Regions from separate parts of the Syntrophothermus sp. genome, predicted to be linked through region 1. Evidence: riboswitches for the same ligand, from Rfam matches in the RefSeq annotation. Region 1 holds a riboswitch; the other holds the start of a gene.
What was found. Region 1 has a riboswitch for fluoride ahead of HPY90_RS05960 (dynamin family protein). Riboswitches for the same ligand answer to the same signal wherever they lie in the genome.
Positions count from the first base shown of each region.

Region 2: it holds a riboswitch for fluoride, as region 1 does, so the genes downstream of both, HPY90_RS09395 (hypothetical protein) here and HPY90_RS05960 (dynamin family protein) in region 1, are expected to answer to the same signal.

Region 1 is NZ_JABUEX010000013.1:20,684-29,478, forward strand. It holds gene HPY90_RS05935 (acyl-CoA dehydratase activase) at 1-598, shown strand, start outside; gene HPY90_RS05940 (CaiB/BaiF CoA transferase family protein) at 645-1,835, shown strand; gene HPY90_RS05945 (PaaI family thioesterase) at 2,098-2,568, shown strand; gene HPY90_RS05950 (galactose-1-phosphate uridylyltransferase) at 2,565-3,566, shown strand; gene HPY90_RS05955 (methyl-accepting chemotaxis protein) at 3,735-5,219, shown strand; fluoride riboswitch at 5,390-5,465, shown strand; gene HPY90_RS05960 (dynamin family protein) at 5,550-7,271, shown strand; gene HPY90_RS05965 (class I adenylate-forming enzyme family protein) at 7,755-8,795, shown strand, end outside.
Region 2 is NZ_JABUEX010000027.1:186-8,980, forward strand. It holds gene HPY90_RS09375 (TetR/AcrR family transcriptional regulator) at 24-647, shown strand; gene HPY90_RS09380 (HlyD family secretion protein) at 640-1,749, shown strand; gene HPY90_RS09385 (DHA2 family efflux MFS transporter permease subunit) at 1,771-3,348, shown strand; gene HPY90_RS09390 (MFS transporter) at 3,415-4,605, shown strand; fluoride riboswitch at 4,750-4,822, shown strand; gene HPY90_RS09395 (hypothetical protein) at 4,877-5,149, shown strand; gene HPY90_RS09400 (hypothetical protein) at 5,242-5,535, shown strand; fluoride riboswitch at 5,782-5,852, shown strand; gene HPY90_RS09405 (cation:proton antiporter) at 5,963-7,114, shown strand; gene HPY90_RS09410 (universal stress protein) at 7,127-7,546, shown strand; gene HPY90_RS09415 (DUF6062 family protein) at 7,553-7,948, opposite strand; gene istA (IS21 family transposase) at 8,106-8,795, shown strand, end outside.

The sequences.
Region 1 (8,795 bases):
GCGCAGATATGATTTTGCCGATAAGACCGTAACCGAGATAAGCTGTCACGCCAAAGGGGCACACTACCTGTTTCCGGAGGTTAGAACTGTTATCGACATCGGGGGGCAGGACAGCAAAGTGATAGCCGTTGACGAAGAAGGGAACCCAACTCACTTTGCGATGAATGACAGGTGCGCCGCTGGTACCGGAAGGTTTCTGGAGGTAATGGCGAGTGCTCTTCGTGTGCCGCTGGAAGCGATTGGGGAGATGTCCTTGAAGGCGCGGCAGAAGCTGACGATAAGCAGTATCTGCACGGTTTTTGCGGAAACGGAAGTAATATCGTTAGTGGCAGAAGGGCACAGCAAAGAAGATATACTTGGAGCCCTTCACGCATCTATCGCTAGCCGGATTGCCGGGTTGGTTGCCCGGGTTGGGCTGCGGGAACCGGTGATGATGACGGGAGGAGTCGCCAAGAACGTCGGTGCTGTTCGAGCTATAGAAAGGGAGTTAGGGGTGTCGATGACTGTCGCCAAGGATCCCCAGATAGTTGGAGCGCTTGGAGCGGCGCTTTTTGCATTGGATTTTGTGGAAGGGATGTCCGGGTTAAAACTCAGGTAGACTTTGTTTGACAAAATACACGGAATGACAGAAAGGGGTCGATAGAATGGCCGGGCCTTTGAGCGGCTTAAAAATCCTTGATTTTACGACATTGCTACCCGGGCCTTACGCTACGATGAACTTGGCCGACATGGGTGCAGAGGTGCTCAGAATAGTCTCAGGTTCGAGACCTGATCTGGTTGATTTAATGCCCCCATTTGTTCCGGGTACAAAATTGTCAGCTGCATCGTGTCAGTTAGGAAGAAATAAGAAGGTTATGACCTTGAATTTGAAGGACGAGCGGGCAGTGCAAGTGATCCACAAGCTTATAACTGACGCTGGTTACGATATCGTAATCGAACAATTTCGCCCGGGAGTGATGGAGAAGTTCGGGCTTGACTATAAAAACCTCAGGGCAGTAAACGAACGGCTGATATACTGTTCATTGACCGGTTACGGTCAGACCGGGCCTATGAGAGACAAAGCAGGGCATGACCTAAATTATGTAGCTCTTTCGGGGATAGCATCCTACTCGGGCAAAAAGGATTCGGGCCCGCCGGTGCTTGGTGTGCAGATAGGGGACGTTGCTTCTGGAGCAAACAACGCTATAATCGGGATTTTGGCGGCTGTAATATACCGGCAAAATACAGGCCGTGGGCAGTACATTGATGTATCTATGACCGATGGATTAGTCGCTTTTAACGCTATGCAGGGAGCTACATTTTTGGTAGACGGCAAAGACATCGGGAGAGAAGAAGTGTTCACGAACGGCGGAGGTCTTTATGATTATTATGAAACCAAAGACGGTCGGTATTTGGCCTTCGGAGGCGCTGAGCCGCAGTTTATTAAAGCTTTCTTGGAGGCTATAGGTAGACCGGATTTAGTTGAAGCGGGGCTCAACATGCAGACTGGTGCCCAGGTAAAGGGAGAAGTGAGAGAGGTAATAAAGACTAAGACACTTGACGAGTGGAGGGCCATATTTGATTCGGTTGATGCTTGCTGCGTGCCGGTGCTGACTCTATCGGAAGTGTTTAACAGCGACTTGGTCAAGGAGCGAAACATGGTGGTTGAAGTACCCGGTTCCGATGGGATCGCCATTAAACAGATTGCTAATCCCATCAAGTTCTCAGAGTCTCTTCCCGAGTACCGTCACTGCGGGAAATCCAGAGATCGAGCCGATACTATAGAAATAATGCAGAGCCTAGGCTATTCCCCAGAAGAAATTAAGGAATTTGCAAACACAGGCCTGTTCAGCTGATAGTGGGAAACCAGGGTGTGCAAGATATAGAAACAGCATCAAGCACAAGGGGCTGGCGAATATTTTAATGGACGACGAGGGAGATGGCCTGATAATTAGGTGAATGTGGAAACGGTTTCGCTATAGAAAGGGCGTTGTGCGCATACAGTATAAGATCTGGATTTGAGGAAGAAAGATAGAAAATATGCAAACACCGGGAGGCAGCGATGGTCTACACCTAATGGAGGCATAACCTTCGATGGTAAAGGAGGTGTCCCTGTAGATGTCAGATATACAGGCTGAAAACCGGGGTTTAGACGATGTGTTGTTTGACTCTATAGTAAGCAGATTTCGTCATATCTGTGGTTTTAATACTTTTGGCTTTACTTTGATGTATTTGGCTTCGGGGAAAGCTGGTATGCAAATGGTCGTAGGGCCAGAATTCTCAAATATGCACCGAAGAGCACATGGAGGCCTAATCGGCGCCGCACTCGATACTGTGGTAGGAGTGGCTGCCTGGACACTTGACTGCGATGTGGTTACTTTGGAAATGAATCTTAATTATTTCACTCCCATAGGGTTAGGTGATGCTGTAACTTGCGAAGGATGGGTAATCCATAAAGGGAACACTATCGTGGTCGGCGAGGGAGATATGCGTGATCAGAAGGGTAGATTGATTGCGAAGAGTCGTATGACGTTTTATAGAGTGGGTGAATTGGCAGGTGAAGAGAACCAGGAGGGGAACAACATATGAACGAGCTGAGAAGGGATTATGTAAGAAACCGTTGGGTATCCATATCATCGGCTCTAGGCTGGAAACCCAAGGATTTCCCAGTCATGAAAATCAGCGCTAGCTCGCCCCAGTCTGGATTCTGCCCGTTCTGCGAAGGGAATGAAGAAGTAACTCCGCCTGAAATCGCAGCTTTCAGACAAGAGCAATCAGAGCCAAACGGTCCCGGGTGGTTGGTTCGCGCCATTCCTAACAAATTTACAGCTTTTTCTATGGAGGGCAGTCTGGAAGAAAGAAAAGACGGGGTATTCCACAGGTATAACGGACTGGGCCAACATGAAGTTGTTATCGAAACCCCGCGACACGATATTGATTTTCATGACCTAGAGACGAAAAACATGGAAATGACTATCGCTATGTTTAGGCTGCGTTACAACGATCTGGCAAAGGATCAACGCATCAAATACGTACAAATCTACAAGAATCGTGGCATGTTTGCGGGAGCTTCTCTCGGACACTGTCACAGCCAGATAATAGGGCTCCCCTTTGCGCCGCAAGAAAACATTGGTTTGACTCAATACTACAAGGAACATAGAGAATGTTTGATATGTACTATGTTGAAGCAAGAACTGGACGCCGAAGAGCGGATTGTCTACCAGGATGAGCATTTTGTAGTTCTGTGTCCTTACGCTTCGCGGTTTGCCTACGAAACGTGGATTGTTCCTAAACGTCATACGGAGCATTTCGGGCAGGTTAACGAGGAGGAAGAAAAGGGATTGGCTGTACTCTGCAAGAGGGTCAGCTTGGCGATAGTAAAAGGCTTAGATAATGTTTCTTACAACTTCGTCATTAACACGGCTCCTGTCAACTCCCCGTACGAACCTGGGTATCATTGGTACATGGAATTTACTCCGCGGCTGTTGGTGGCCCACGGCTTTGAAATAGCTACGGGAATTTACATGAATCTCGTTCCCCCTGAAACGGCAGCCCCGGTTCTAAGAGAGGCTTTAAAGGAATGCTAGACAAACAAGGTGCAGGTCATGGTCAACAGTGACGAGCTTTAGATGCTATCCCGAACGAAGCTCAAGACTGTGAGTGAGCCCCCCCTTTTGTGCCCGGTTATGGTACGCAAGGGGGGCCTTAATTGGGAATCGAAGGATTAGTGAAGATTTACGCATGGGAGGTGGCATATGAGGATGAGAGGCGTAGGCATCGTTGGGGCTGGGGAGAATGCGAGCTCGGTGCTCAGAGTCTTTAACGGGCTAAGACAGTTTGCTTTAGTAGGCGTTTATGACATCGATGAAGAAGCCCCGGCTGTTCAAGTCGCTCAAGAGCTGGGAGTCCCAGTTTACAGAGATCTAGAAACATTTTTGAAACAACCGGACCTTAATATCTTAATCGAGACAACAGGCAGCGAAACACTCCTACAAACAGTATATGAAAAAAAGAGCAAAGCCTGCTTAGTGATAGACTCAGAGCTTGCCAGCATCCTAACCGCCACAATTGAGGAGGCCGGGAGTAAGATTACGGGGAAGGCATGGAGGGAGAAGGAAGCATTCCAGGCGCTAGCACCGTTTTTCGCCCAAACTTACGAGGACGGTGCTATTTACTTCACCACTGACCTTGCGCGGTATGATTTCGTTGCCGCCAAAGACCTTGATATTTCCGGGATAAGGCCCGGTGATAGGGTGTCCGGAATCGAATACGTGGAACAGTGCATAAAGGAAAAGAGAGAAGTAAAGGGCTCGATTGATGCCAAGGTTTATGGGAAGCCTCTCAAAATATGGGTGAACCCCGTGTACGATGATGCCTCCGATGAAATTGCCGGATCCTACGGGGTCATGATACCCAACGTCCATCCCGTGATACGGGCCTTTGATGTATTTGCGCCTATTGTTATCGAATCCAATGTAGAAGGGGCGCAGGTAATGGTGACTGATCTAGAAAGGGTTACACACAGCATGTCGAGCAAAAAATTCGGCATCGACGAGATGTCGGTCGGGACTCCTATTAGAGAAGGGGATGCCGGGTGGAAAGTCGTAAAAACTGCTTCAACTGTCGTACAAGATGTGGAAACGAAGAAGTATGGGACTATACGTATGATTGGGATACCTCTATTTGACAGGGAGAGCCGAGAGGTGATAGGCGGGTTTGGTGTTGCCACGCCGCGGATGCTGGCGAAGAATCTGAAAGAAACGGCTACGGCCTTGAGGGGCAATTTGCAAGAGATTGCGAGTGTAATGGAAGAGATAGCGGCTCTGGCTAGCGAGATAAACGTTAATCAGAGCAACCTCGCTGACATAATCAAAGACGTGCAGGCGATTTCCACGGACATAAACGAAATACTCAACTTTATTCGCAACGTGGCTGATCAGACCAAGATGCTGGGGTTAAACGCGGCTATCGAAGCTGCTCGAGCCGGCGAATACGGTCGGGGGTTCGGAGTGGTGGCCGAGGAGATCCGGAAGCTGTCTGATCAGTCAAAGGAGACGGCAGAGGAAATCAGGAAGCTAACGCGTAAAATAGAGGAAAGAGCTGCAAAGGCCGGAGAAGCTTCGACTAACAGCGTTAACCAAAGCCAGGAACAGGCGGCGGCTACTCAGGAGGTGAGCGCCTCCGTAATGGAGATGGCTGATATGGCAGAGAAACTGGCAGGGTTGGCAGAGTCGCTGTAGAGTGAGACTTTTGTCAGTTTCTTTTTACCGGTCACGGCATCATCTGCGTACCCTGATTAGGACTTGATTTATCCGGACAGCCACACGGCCCCGACTTATCCGGTTTTTGTATCTGGCAGAAAATCGGTTCGAAGTCGAAGGTGTCAAGAGTCTCTTGAGTCTAGATGTTAATTAATAGGGGTGATGGTGCCCACCTGAGCCGCAAGAGGCTCAAACGGCTAAGCAGCTAATGGCTCCTGTTAGGTTTGACAGGGGCTTTCTTTATTAGGGGACGAGCCTTTTTGATGAAGTAGGAAGTTGCCAGAAGACATTTGGAGGTGAAAAACCGAGATGCAGACGGAAAAGAAACTTCTGGAAGAGACTCGAAAAATACTGGATGAGGTGGAGTCTGCCTGTAACGACTTCGGCTTGAGTTCTCTTAAGAAAACCGTGAAAAGTATACAAAACTTTACTGAACAGAACCAATACCTGGATGTTGCGGTTTTGGGCTCCTTCAAGGCGGGTAAAAGCTCGTTTTTAAACAGCCTTATCCAACGTCCCCTCCTGCCCGTGGGCAATATCCCGGTCACGTCGGTGATAACCAGGATAAGATACGGGCGCCAAGAAAAGGCTACCGTTTCTTTCCTGGACGGAACCAGCCGAGAGATTCCAATCGATGAGATTCAGGACTTCGTTTCCGAATCGGGAAACCCGGGCAACGAGAGGGATGTCTTCTCGGTCGACATCGAGGTACCAACCCTGGAGGACTTCAAGGCCATAAGGCTGGTCGACACCCCCGGGATCGGCAGCGTATGGCAGCACAACACCGAAACCACCACCGGGTGGTTCCCGGAAACGGGAGGGGTCTTGTTCCTGATCAGCGCCGAAAGGGCGATATCGGAAAGCGAACTGAACTTCTTGAAAGAGACCTATTTGTATACCCCGGAAATCGCCGTGGTGATCACTAAGGTAGACCTTTTCGGCGAAGACCAGCTGAAGGACATCGAAGCGTTCACCGCCGAGGTGCTGAAACGGAACTTCAAAGGCGGTTTCCCCATCTACCGGCACTCGGCCTACCAGAACGCTGACCGCTACAACCGGGAGTTGAAAGAGAAGGTGCTTTTCCCCCTGGCTCAGAACCGTATCCGCGTCTTCTTCAAGATACTCTCGCATAAAATGTCTACGCTGGTCGAAGCCTGCATCTCTTATCTTGAGATAGGCTACGAGGCGTCGACCAAAATGGAGGCAGAAAAGCAGAAGATAAAAGAAATCATTCTAGACCAGCATCTCAACTCGCACTTCGTCCGCCGGGAGCTTACCTTAATCATCGCCAGCTACAAGGAAAAGACCAGGGAAAGCTTGAGGACCTACTTTGAGGCCTTCCGGAGCGGAATAGAACTCAAGATAATCGATGAATACAACACTGCCTTCGAAACCTTTAAAGGGAACCTTTATGAGGTAACTAGGCAGTTTGAAAAATGGCTGGCTCAAGCCCTGCACACCGAACTCAGCGAGATCCTGGCCCAGGAAGAAAAGTCGTTCGAGCTGCTGAATGCCGTCAAGAAACACCTCTCGTTCTACCTCAAGTCTTTCCGGGAGAGGCTAAGCGAGAACCTGGAACGGGTTTTGGGGGTCAAAATGCGGGCCGAAGAATGGGAGATGACGCTGGGCGAAATGAAAAAGCCCAACATCTCCATCAGCAGGTCTTTCGACTTCCACCTGGACCTGCTCTGGTTCTTCTTCCCCATGTTCATCTTCAAAAACGTTTTCCGCCGGTATTTCTTGAAACAGATACCGTATGAGGTTGAAAAGAACATCCACCGCCTCACTTCGAACCTAACCGAAAGGATCAACAAGGAGATGGATAACCTTTTGAAGCAGGCACTTGCCTACATCAACGAAGAGCTGCGGATGGTCGAAAGCCTGCTGTCAGAGGGCAGAGGCGACAGTAGCTATATCAGGGAAAGGATAAACCGTCTTAAGGCAACCAATTATCGCCTTTGTGAGCTGTACGCGCACTTGACACTAGCTAGTGGTGAGGGGGCCAGGGAGCCTAGTGCCCGTTCAAAATAATTATCGTGACCATCTTTACCTTGATGGAGTTCTTATGTTAGGATTCAATCTGCCGACGGGATTTTGATATAGAAAACTACGAAACCGCTGCCAGCTCGCATACTCAGGCAGCGGTTCATTTTTGCAATGATGGGTTACACGAGTGAAACTTCCTAGCCTGATTATGAAGCGAAAACAGGCCGGATATCAATAATGCCCCGCTCGGTGAAGTGATATCAGAAGCTAGAGCTTGAGCCGGGGAAGCATTGGCATCGTTCTTGCATAAGCATCGAAATGAAACGACGCAATTAGACATTTTGGGACTGAGGAATCTAAAAGGAGCTCCTTTAAACCAGGCTGTGTGAGGAGGCTGAGAGCGGATCATAATAACTAGAAACAAAGAGCACGGTGAAGCAAAGGAGATACAGGAAGTCTGTGAATCCCCACTTAGTGAATGATCGTTGACAGGGCCATCGCCAAAAAGTTTCTTGAGGAGGGAATAATGTGAGCGAATTTCAGGGAGAAATTATTGCTAACGGTATTCTTCAGAGAAAGTCCGCATTATATCGCGAAAGACGTTTAACCGAATCATTTTGGTCGGGAGAAACTCATCATGTGCTGTATCATACTACCATTCCGTTCTGGCTAAGAAAGAATGCATTTGAAGTTCCGGATCGCCTGGCACTGATCGAGGGCATTCCTGATGCGAGCAAACGCAGGACCTGGACATATGCTGAACTCCTAAGGGACGCCGAGCGCATAGCCCATGCGTTGCTCAACAAGTATAAGCCCGGAGACCGAATTGCCATCATGGCGCCCAATATTGTGGAATGGGCCTTAATGCAATACGGTATTGCCATGGCGGGAATGGTCAGGGTTACACTTAACCCAGCTTATAATGTTCGGGAAATCGAGCACATTCTGAAGACGGCTGGAGTATCGGCAATCTTCACTATGGAAGAATATCGCGGAAACCGAATGATGGACACCATTGAATCTATACGGGGATCATTACCTTCTTTACAAGATGTTTATGATCTGCAGAGATTGGATGAATTCGTGAACACCGGGAAACCGGTAGAATTGCCTGAGGTCAAACCGGAAAATATTGATGTAATCATGTTCACGTCAGGCACAACCGGGGCTCCTAGAGGAGCCATACTCAATCATTTCGGCATGACGAACAGCATCAGGTTCATGGCTCAGCGCGCGGGTTTGGAAAACGGAGCTGTGTGGGTTAACGTCATGCCAATGTCCCACATGGGAGGTAACGGCTTCGCGGCTCTGGGGACTCTGCAGCAGCAAGCCACACACGTGCTGGTTGTAGAATTCGACGTGCCTCTATTCCTGTCTCTGATGGAAGAGTATAAGGGAACGTTTTCACTGCTCGTTCCGACGATGATGGAAGCTATATTGGCCTACCCCGACCTGGGCAAATACGATCTTTCTTCTTGGAAGTATATACTTTCCGGGGCCTCCAAAGTCGAGGCAGACCTGGTGCGACGCCTTAAAAGTATCTTAAACTGCGATATTTCCATCGTCTGT
Region 2 (8,795 bases), on a different contig from region 1:
ACTCTCGGGTCGGGGATTGAAGAATGACCAGCAGGAAAGACGCGGAAAAGGAATTCAGAAAACGATTCATCGCTGAGGTCGCTTACCGGCTTTTTGCCGACCGTTCGTTCGAAACGGTTACGGTGGAGGATATCGCGCGGGCAGCTGAGTTTGGGAAAGGCACTCTTTACCAGTATTTCGAAAGCAAAGAAGAGATAGTAGCCTATGTCATCCAGCGGGGTATTTCGGAGTTATGCCAGCGCATTGAGGTAGAGTGCTTGCACGAGCCGGATCTTCATGTGGCGTTAGACAGACTAATCGAATTGCAGTACGAGTTTCACGCGACCTATGGTCGGCTGTTTCTCTCTTTGCTGAGGAGGAATCTGGATGGGCTGTTGACCAGTCAGTACTTTGAAGACGTTAAGAAACGGTATGAAGCAAAAACCCAGTTGACAGCCAAGGTGTTGGAAAGGGGTATTGATTCTGGGGTTTTTGTTTCAGCCGAAAGCTATAGGCTGGCTCGGGCCGTGGAAAGCGTGGTGAAAGGATTTGTAGTAGAGGGATTCGAGCGTAAGCAGCAAAAACCAACGGCTAGCGACATTGGCCTTATTAAACAAGTGTTACTAAATGGCATCATTAAGCGTCGAGGGGAGAATGATAATGGTTAACCATGAAGGGGGTCCTGTAGCCGAAACTAACAACAGCAGGTTCAAGCAAAAACTAAGCTGGTTGGTGGCATTGGTGGTGGTGCTGGGGGGGATTACCGCAGGTGCATTCTGGTGGCATGAAATGAAGACTTACGTCAGCACTGACAACGCGAAGGTAGCCGGGAATATCGTAGATGTGAGTCCCAAGGCTTCCGGACGCCTGGAAAAACTATTGGTCAGAGAGGGCGAATACGTAAAAGCGGGACAGGTGATAGCCGAGCTAGATAACGATCAATACAAAACAGCGATGGACCAGGCCGCAGCCAGCCTGGAATTGGCGCGAGCCAACTATGAACGTTTACCGGAGGACCTCAAGTCCCTGGCGGCTGCGGTTGAAAGGGCCCAAGAAGCACAGGTTGCTGCTCAGGCGCAGGTGGAATCGGCCCGCATCGCCCTAGAAGATGCCAAGCGTTCGCTCGAACAGAATCAAAGCCTGTTTGCGGCCGGAGCAGTTGCTAAAGAGAGCTTACTGGCAGCCGAATCCCGCTATGCCACCTGCAAAACCGCGCTGGAAGCGGCCGAAGCTAATGCCAAGGCCGCACAGGCGGCAGTGGAGGATGCTTCGTCTAAGTGGGAGGCGGCGAAAAAGTCCGGGGTTCCTGCTGGATTGGCCCAGATAAAACAGGCCGAAGCGGCCTACCGCTTGGCTCGCCTGAACTATGAGAACACCATAATCAAGTCTCCGGTCAGCGGAACCGTTCTGAAGACTTCGGTTGAGGTTGGGGAAACTGTTTCTGCGGGACAGACGCTGGTTACAGTGTGCGATTTGTCCTCTACGTGGGTCGCGGCTAACATAGACGAAAACAAGGTAGGGAGGATTAAGGTCGGCCAGAAAGTTGAGGTCAGGTTGGATGCTTATCCCGGCCGCGTATTTAGTGGGAAAGTTGTCGAGATAGGAGGAGCCACTCAGTCCACGTTTGCCCTGATACCGACTGAGAACACTTCGGGTAATTATACCAAGGTTACCCAACGGGTGCCGGTCAAGATCGCGGTTGAGGGAAAAGGAGTGGAATTGAAACCGGGGTTGTCGGCCCAGGTGAAAATACGCACCTCCAAGTCATAACCGTTTAAGGGGGCAGGTTCGGTGACCACTATAGAAAAAGATGGAGCTGACAAAATCAACTGGTCGATAGCGGTTGTAATCATTATTGGAACTTTCATGGCGATTCTGGACGGTACCATAGTCAACGTCAGCCTGCCCAAGATGATGGCGGTTTTTGGGGTTCCGGCCAATCAGATCCAATGGGTAGCTACGGCCTACATGCTTGCCCTGGGCGTTGTCATGCCTATGACCGGTTACCTCGGTGACAGGTATGGGTACAAGCGAATGTACCTTTTCGCTCTGGGGATGTTCACCCTTGGTTCTGCCCTATGCGGGGCTTCGTGGAGTCTGGCCAGCATGGTAGTAGCCCGGGTTATTCAAGCGGTTGGGGGCGGCATCATGCAGCCTCTGGGAATGGCTATCATATACCAGAACTATCCGCGTTCACGCATGGGTACGGTCCTGGGGGTATGGGGGATATCGACTATGGCTGCCCCGGCTATCGGGCCGACCTTGGGAGGATATTTAGTCGATTACGCCAGCTGGCGTCTGATATTCTACATCAATTTACCGGTTGGCATCTTAAACCTGTTCTTAGCTGCCCTTATTCTCAGGGAAACTCAAAAGATCACAGGGAAGAACTTCGATTTTGTGGGGATAGTTACATCCACAGTAGGCTTTCTCTGTTTGTTGTTAGCTTTGAGCCAGGGCAATGAACACGGATGGGGGTCTCCTTATATCGTCAGTCTGCTCGCAGTCGCTTTTACCAGTTTAACCGTCTTGGTCGTTAACGAACTGAGGCATCCGGAGCCTGTGCTGGACCTGAGGCTCTTTCGCAACTTCACCTTCACCTTGTCCGTAGTAATCGGTTCAATTATTTCTATCGGTATGTTTGGGGTAGTTTTTCTTTTTCCCATGTTCTTGCAGAATGTTTTGGGTCAGAGTGCTATGCAGACAGGGTTGATTATGTTTCCCGCTGCTTTGGCCTCGGGGCTAGTAATGCCCATCAGCGGACAGATTTTTGATAGGTACGGGGCTCGGGGAATCGTCGTGGTGGGAATGGCCATAGTGACTTTTACCACCTACATGATGAGTGGTTTCAATGCTTTGACTCCTTTTTCGGTTATGATTGGGTGGCTGGTTTTGCGAGGATTGGGGATGGGATTTTCTTTCATGCCGGTAAACACGGCGGGGATGAATACCGTTCCGCCAGCCTTAGTAGGTAGGGCTTCAGCTCTCAGCAACGTGGTACGTCAGGTCGCAGCCGCCTTTGGCATAGCGATGTTTACCACCATCATGCAGCACCGGCAGGTCTTTCATTACCATAACCTCGCGCAAAACCTCAACTTCAAAGGCGATGAAGGAGCGGCTTTAATGGCTGGTGTTACTCACCTGGCTGCCGGCCTGGGGTTGTCTCCTGCTGCGGCTCAGGGCCTGGGTGCGAGCCTCATCCTGCAGCAAGTGGTAAAGCTTTCTATGGTTCAAGCTATATGCGACTGTTTCATCGTTTCTACCGTGATGTGCCTTTTAGCGACACTGTGTTCGCTCATGCTCGGTGGTTCTCGACGCCGACAACAAGAGCTGGTCGTAACTTCGCGAGCTCCTGTTGTTGAAATGTAGGAGTTAGTAGATTTACAATTGATTTTGAAAGCAAGGGCTTAATCTATGCGAAAGGACGAGATGAAAATGGACAAAGCGGCACAGCAAGCCGAGGGCTTGCGGACGAAACAGTCGGCAATCAAGTTCGTTGTTCTTATTGGCCTCGTCAGTCTTTTTGCCGATATGACCTACGAAGGTGCCAGGAGCATAACCGGGCAGTACCTGGCGGTTCTTGGAGCCAGCGCTACTGTCGTTGGCTTGGTGGCTGGAGTTGGAGAATTCATCGGGTACGGATTGCGCTTGGTTTCCGGGTACATAAGCGATAAGACCCGTCAGTACTGGATGCTTACTATAATAGGTTATATGCTTAATCTTTTTGCGGTTCCGCTTCTGGCGTTGGTCGGACGCTGGGACCTGGCGGCTGCCTTAATGATTCTCGAGCGAATAGGCAAAGCCATTCGAACCCCGGCTCGGGATGCCATGCTTTCTCACGCCACCAGGGCTGTAGGCAGCGGTTGGGGGTTCGGTTTACACGAGGCCATGGACCAGGTCGGGGCTATGCTAGGACCTGTTATCGTGGCTGCCGTTTTATATCTTAAAGGGGGCTATGAAACTAGCTTCGGTATCCTTGTGGTACCGGCTCTGCTGGCAATAACCGTGCTGCTGACTGCCCGTTATTTTTATCCCAATCCCAGGGACCTAGAGGTTGGTTACCCGAAACTCAACACCAAGGGCTTTGCCCAGGTGTTTTGGCTGTATTTGGGCGCAGTGGCTCTGATCGCCTTTGGTTACGCTGATTTTCCGCTTATCGCTTTCCACTTCAAGAAGGTAGATATTGCACCCGACCAATGGCTCCCGACTTTATATGCGTTGGCCATGGGGGTGGATGCCCTGGCCGCCCTGGCCTTCGGCAGACTGTTCGATCGCATTGGGATAGCGGCATTGGCTTTGGGTTCATTGCTGACGGCATGGTTCGCCCCATTAGTTTTTTTCGGAGGACTTCCCTATGCTGTGGCGGGGATGGTGCTGTGGGGGATAGGCATGGGGGCCCAAGAGTCGATTATGCGGGCGTCAATTGCCGAGATGGTACCGATAGATAAAAGAGGCACCGCCTATGGAATATTCAACACGGGCTATGGAGTTTGTTGGTTTCTTGGCAGTGCTTTGATGGGGTACCTGTACGATGTTTCTCTGATGTTCCTGGTCGTATTTTCCGTTGTGATGCAATTAGCATCGATTCCGTTGTTCCTAAAAGTTAAAAGACGACTAACGGCTTAAGATGGGAACGGAAGCGAGCTGAAGATGCCTTATGGCTTAACGATAGTGGCATAGGGTGCTTTGTGTTCCAATGCACAGAATGCCTTTACTTACTCGGCGATGGGGTTTATAATTTTCTAATGAAGAAGCGGCGCCAACTAAATCCTTTTATCGGGTGATGGAGCTCACCCCGCCTGGCGGCGAAAATGCAGCAAGAGCTAATAGCTCCTATCTTAATTTACTAAGATAGGGCTTTTTCTTTTATAAGGGCCCGGATGCGAGGAGAGCAGTTGTGAAGGTATTAGTGGTAATCCACGCAGGCAGCAATCGCTTGAATAACTGGGGTAAGGCACTAGTCTATGCTCGCAAGAAGAATGCTACCATAATTGCGGTGGTATTGGTGGAAGGGGACGACCAAGCGGCGGAGGCCGACCAACTCTTGGCAAGACTGGTCGAGCAGGCCTCGGTAGCGGAAGTGGTGTTGATCAGCCAGGTAATCAGCTCGGACGCCTTCAACGCGGTTGAACATGCTGCTCTTCACGGCGCGGACATGATTTTCGTTTGACTTCTCTTATGATTTGGAGCCACTTCGTCAAAGACTAGTTAGGGAAGGCAGGTATTGCTTGGTTTATTCATGGTGGGGAGGGAGTAAATACAATGTCGAGAGAGAAGGCATTTCAAGCCCTGATTTCTGAATTGACTTGTGCGTTAGAAAGGCTTGCACCCCGATTTCAGGCAAAGGTTCGTGGCGTGGATATACTATATATCGAACACTATCACGAACTGATACCGACGGCGCTATCAGTAAAGGTGGTCAGCAATAACGGGTATTTTGGCAGCGCGGCTATCGGCTTATCTCAGGCAGCAGGATTAAACCTGGACATTATAGCTGCTTTTCTATTAGGAGCGGGACTGGCAGATGCTGATAAGTATCAAGAGCGTGAATACTAGACTTGCTAAACAATGTAATCTTCTCCCGCCTCGTTAACCGTTGACGCACTCAAGAGGTTTCCAGTAGAGTACATTGCCTATAATTCCTCCACTTGTATCAATGACCGAGGAGTCAACGGTATAATCGTCTGAAGGGTCAGCTTGAAGGAGCGGGACGAGACACAGGGCAAGGGGATCGCAGGCCTGAACTGGTACAACATATTGACATAAGTGATCCCGCCATAGTAAAATTACGTCCGGCAAACATTATATCCAGGTGATGGAGCTCACCTCGCACAGTGGCGGAAATGCACAAGGCTAATAGCTCCTACTTTCAAATGCTGGGGGTAGGAGCTTTTTTGCGGCTTATTGCGCGAATCCATGCCTCTCCACTTCCAGCACCATATCTTTTCGCTCCCAGTAAAATCTTCTTCAAGGAGGGATACCTGTGTCTGATTCATTAATCGCAGTAGTAATGATAGCCCTTGCCTTTTTGGCCAGCCTGATTTCCATCGAGACTGCCATTTCTGTTACCATTCTCGAGATTCTGATGGGGGTTGTTGGAGGAAACTTCCTTGGCCTTCACACTACTTCGTGGATAAACTTCTTAGCCACCACCGGCTCAATAGTCCTTACTTTCCTGGCCGGGGCGGAAGTGGACGTTGATCTTATGAAATCCAAACTAAAAGAAAGTCTTCTCATAGGGAGCTTTTCTATGTTGGCGCCATTTTTTGCCGCCTTTACTTACTGCTATTATATAGCCGGATGGAGCATCCAAGCTTCGGAAATTGCGGGGGTAGCACTTTCAACCACCTCTCTTGCTGTTGTTTATTCTGTTCTAGTGGAAACCGGACTAACCGATTCGGAAACCGGCAAGATACTTATGGCGTCGTGTTTTGTAACCGATCTTGGGACAGCCATAGCTTTAAGTACGTTATTTGCTCAGGTTAGGTGGACAATATTAATTTATATAACCGTGTCCGTCATAGTATTAATCCTGGCTCCACGAATCCTCTCCTGGGTGTTCCAGCGCTATGGCGACAAGGTTATTGAACCGGAGATAAAGCTTATCCTTTTGCTGCTGTTCGCCCTCATCTACGTTGCCGAGTTAGGTGCAAGCCACGCTGTGCTACCCGCCTTTATACTGGGATTGGTTGTTTCGAAAATCTTCGCCAAGCATCGGCAGGTGCAGCACAGATTACGTATTGTATCCTTTGCCATGTTGACTCCGTTTTTCTTCATAAGAGCAGGAATGAACGTATCTCTTCGAGAAATATCTACCCACCTGGGACTGGTTGTCACGCTCTTTGTCGTTAAATTCGTACCCAAATTCGGTGGTGTGTATCCTTTGGCCAGGAGGTACATGACAAAAGACGCCATGTTCACTACTTTGTTGATGAGCACCGGCCTGACCTTCGGCACCATCTCGTCTCTGTTCGGATTAAATGCCGGGTATATAAACGTGACTCAGTTCTCGCTCTTGGTGACGACCGTCATTTTAAGCGCTGTTATTCCGACATTTGTAGCTCAAAAGTGGTTCGAACCTGATCATTTGATTAGTAACGGCGACCAATACGTGGTGGAAGAGAATGAGGAGTAAAGGAGGGAAACGATGTTTAGGAGAGTTCTGTTAGCAGTCGACGCTTCAAGAAATGCGGAGAAGGCATGTGACGAAGCAATAGCGTTAGCTAGTATGACGGGGATGGAGATCACCGCCATTTCTGTAGTTGACCTTCCGGATTATGCGGCTACGGTAGGGGAAGTTGAAGAGGTTAAACAGGAAGGTTATAGGCTTTATTCTAAAATTCTCAATAATGTGGTTAAAAATGCTGAGAGACAAGGAGTATCAATGACAACCAAAATACTAAACGGACATCCGGCCGAAACCATTATCAAGTATGCCGAACAGGGAGGGTACGATCTCATTATCATGGGCCATCAGGGCGTGTCTGGCATCAAGGAATTCTTGATGGGAAGCGTGTCCGCGAAGGTTCTCCAGCATGCGAAATGCTCTGTTTTGGTTGTAAAATAAAACATTTTAGCTGAGTAAAGGTGCGGTTCCGACCGCCATGCGTATTGCGGCTGCAACCGCTCTTTCTTCATCAGCCGTATATGGCTCGTTATTCCGGTAGTCGTGTTTGTCTATGTATGTAGTCAAGTTGGTAATCAACTTTTCCAACCGCGAAACCTGGTCGTCTACCAAAATCGCCAAACATCTGTTGTCGGCTGCAAGCTCCAAGGCCATGACAAAATGCGGGAAACAAAGGCCTTCGGAATCTTTATATCTGTTCCTAAAATCCTCGTTGTCGAGATTAGAAACCAGTAATTTGAGGTTGAAAGCTTGAGACCTCTTGGCGACATCACATGCCGGACACTCACCAATTCTTGCAAATCTCGCGGCTAGCGAGTCTTTACTAGTCTTAACAAAGAACAACTTCCTGGGTTTGTTAAGGGTCTTCAATTCCTCTTTTATCTCTGTTAATGCTAGTCTAAAAACAGGCCAGATGCTGGGGAAAAATTAGGCCACCTTAATCTGACTTTCCTGTATGATTATGTTGGCACAACAAACATAACATACGGGAGGAAAGGACATGATTAAGATGGCACAATTAGAGCATATCAGGAAAATGTATTATTTGGAAGGGCTAAGCATCAGGGAAATTAGCAGGAGAACAGGGCATCACCGCGATACAATCGCCAAATACCTGAATTCAGAGAATACTGAGCCTCCGCGGTACAACTTGAATAAACCCAGGGAGCATCCGGTTCTCGGGCCTTACATACCGGTTATTGACGAAATCTTAGAAACAGATCAGAAAAGGCATAGAAAACAGCGCCATACCGGCAGAAGAATTTACGAACGGCTGCGCGACGAATACGATTATCGCGGCGGCTACAGCACAGTAACAGACTATCTTAGGAAGGTGAAGCAAAAACCCAAAGAGGGATTTCTACCATTGGAGTTTGCGCTGGGTTCACATGCTGAAGTGGATTGGACAGAAGCCCGATTCTTTCTGAATGGCAAAGAGACAATCGCCTATCTGTTTGTAATGAAATTGGGGGCTTCCGGTGGTTTTTACGTCCAGGCCTATCCATTTGAGAAGCAGGAAGCATTCTTTGATGGCCACCGGCGCTGCTTTGAATTCATGGGCGGAGTGCCTACCGAGATCGTCTATGACAACCTCAAAACGGCGGTAAAACGGATAATGGAGGGCAGCCGGCGTGAAGAACAAGAGCAATTCATAGCACTGAGAACCCACTACCTTTACCAGGCCAACTTT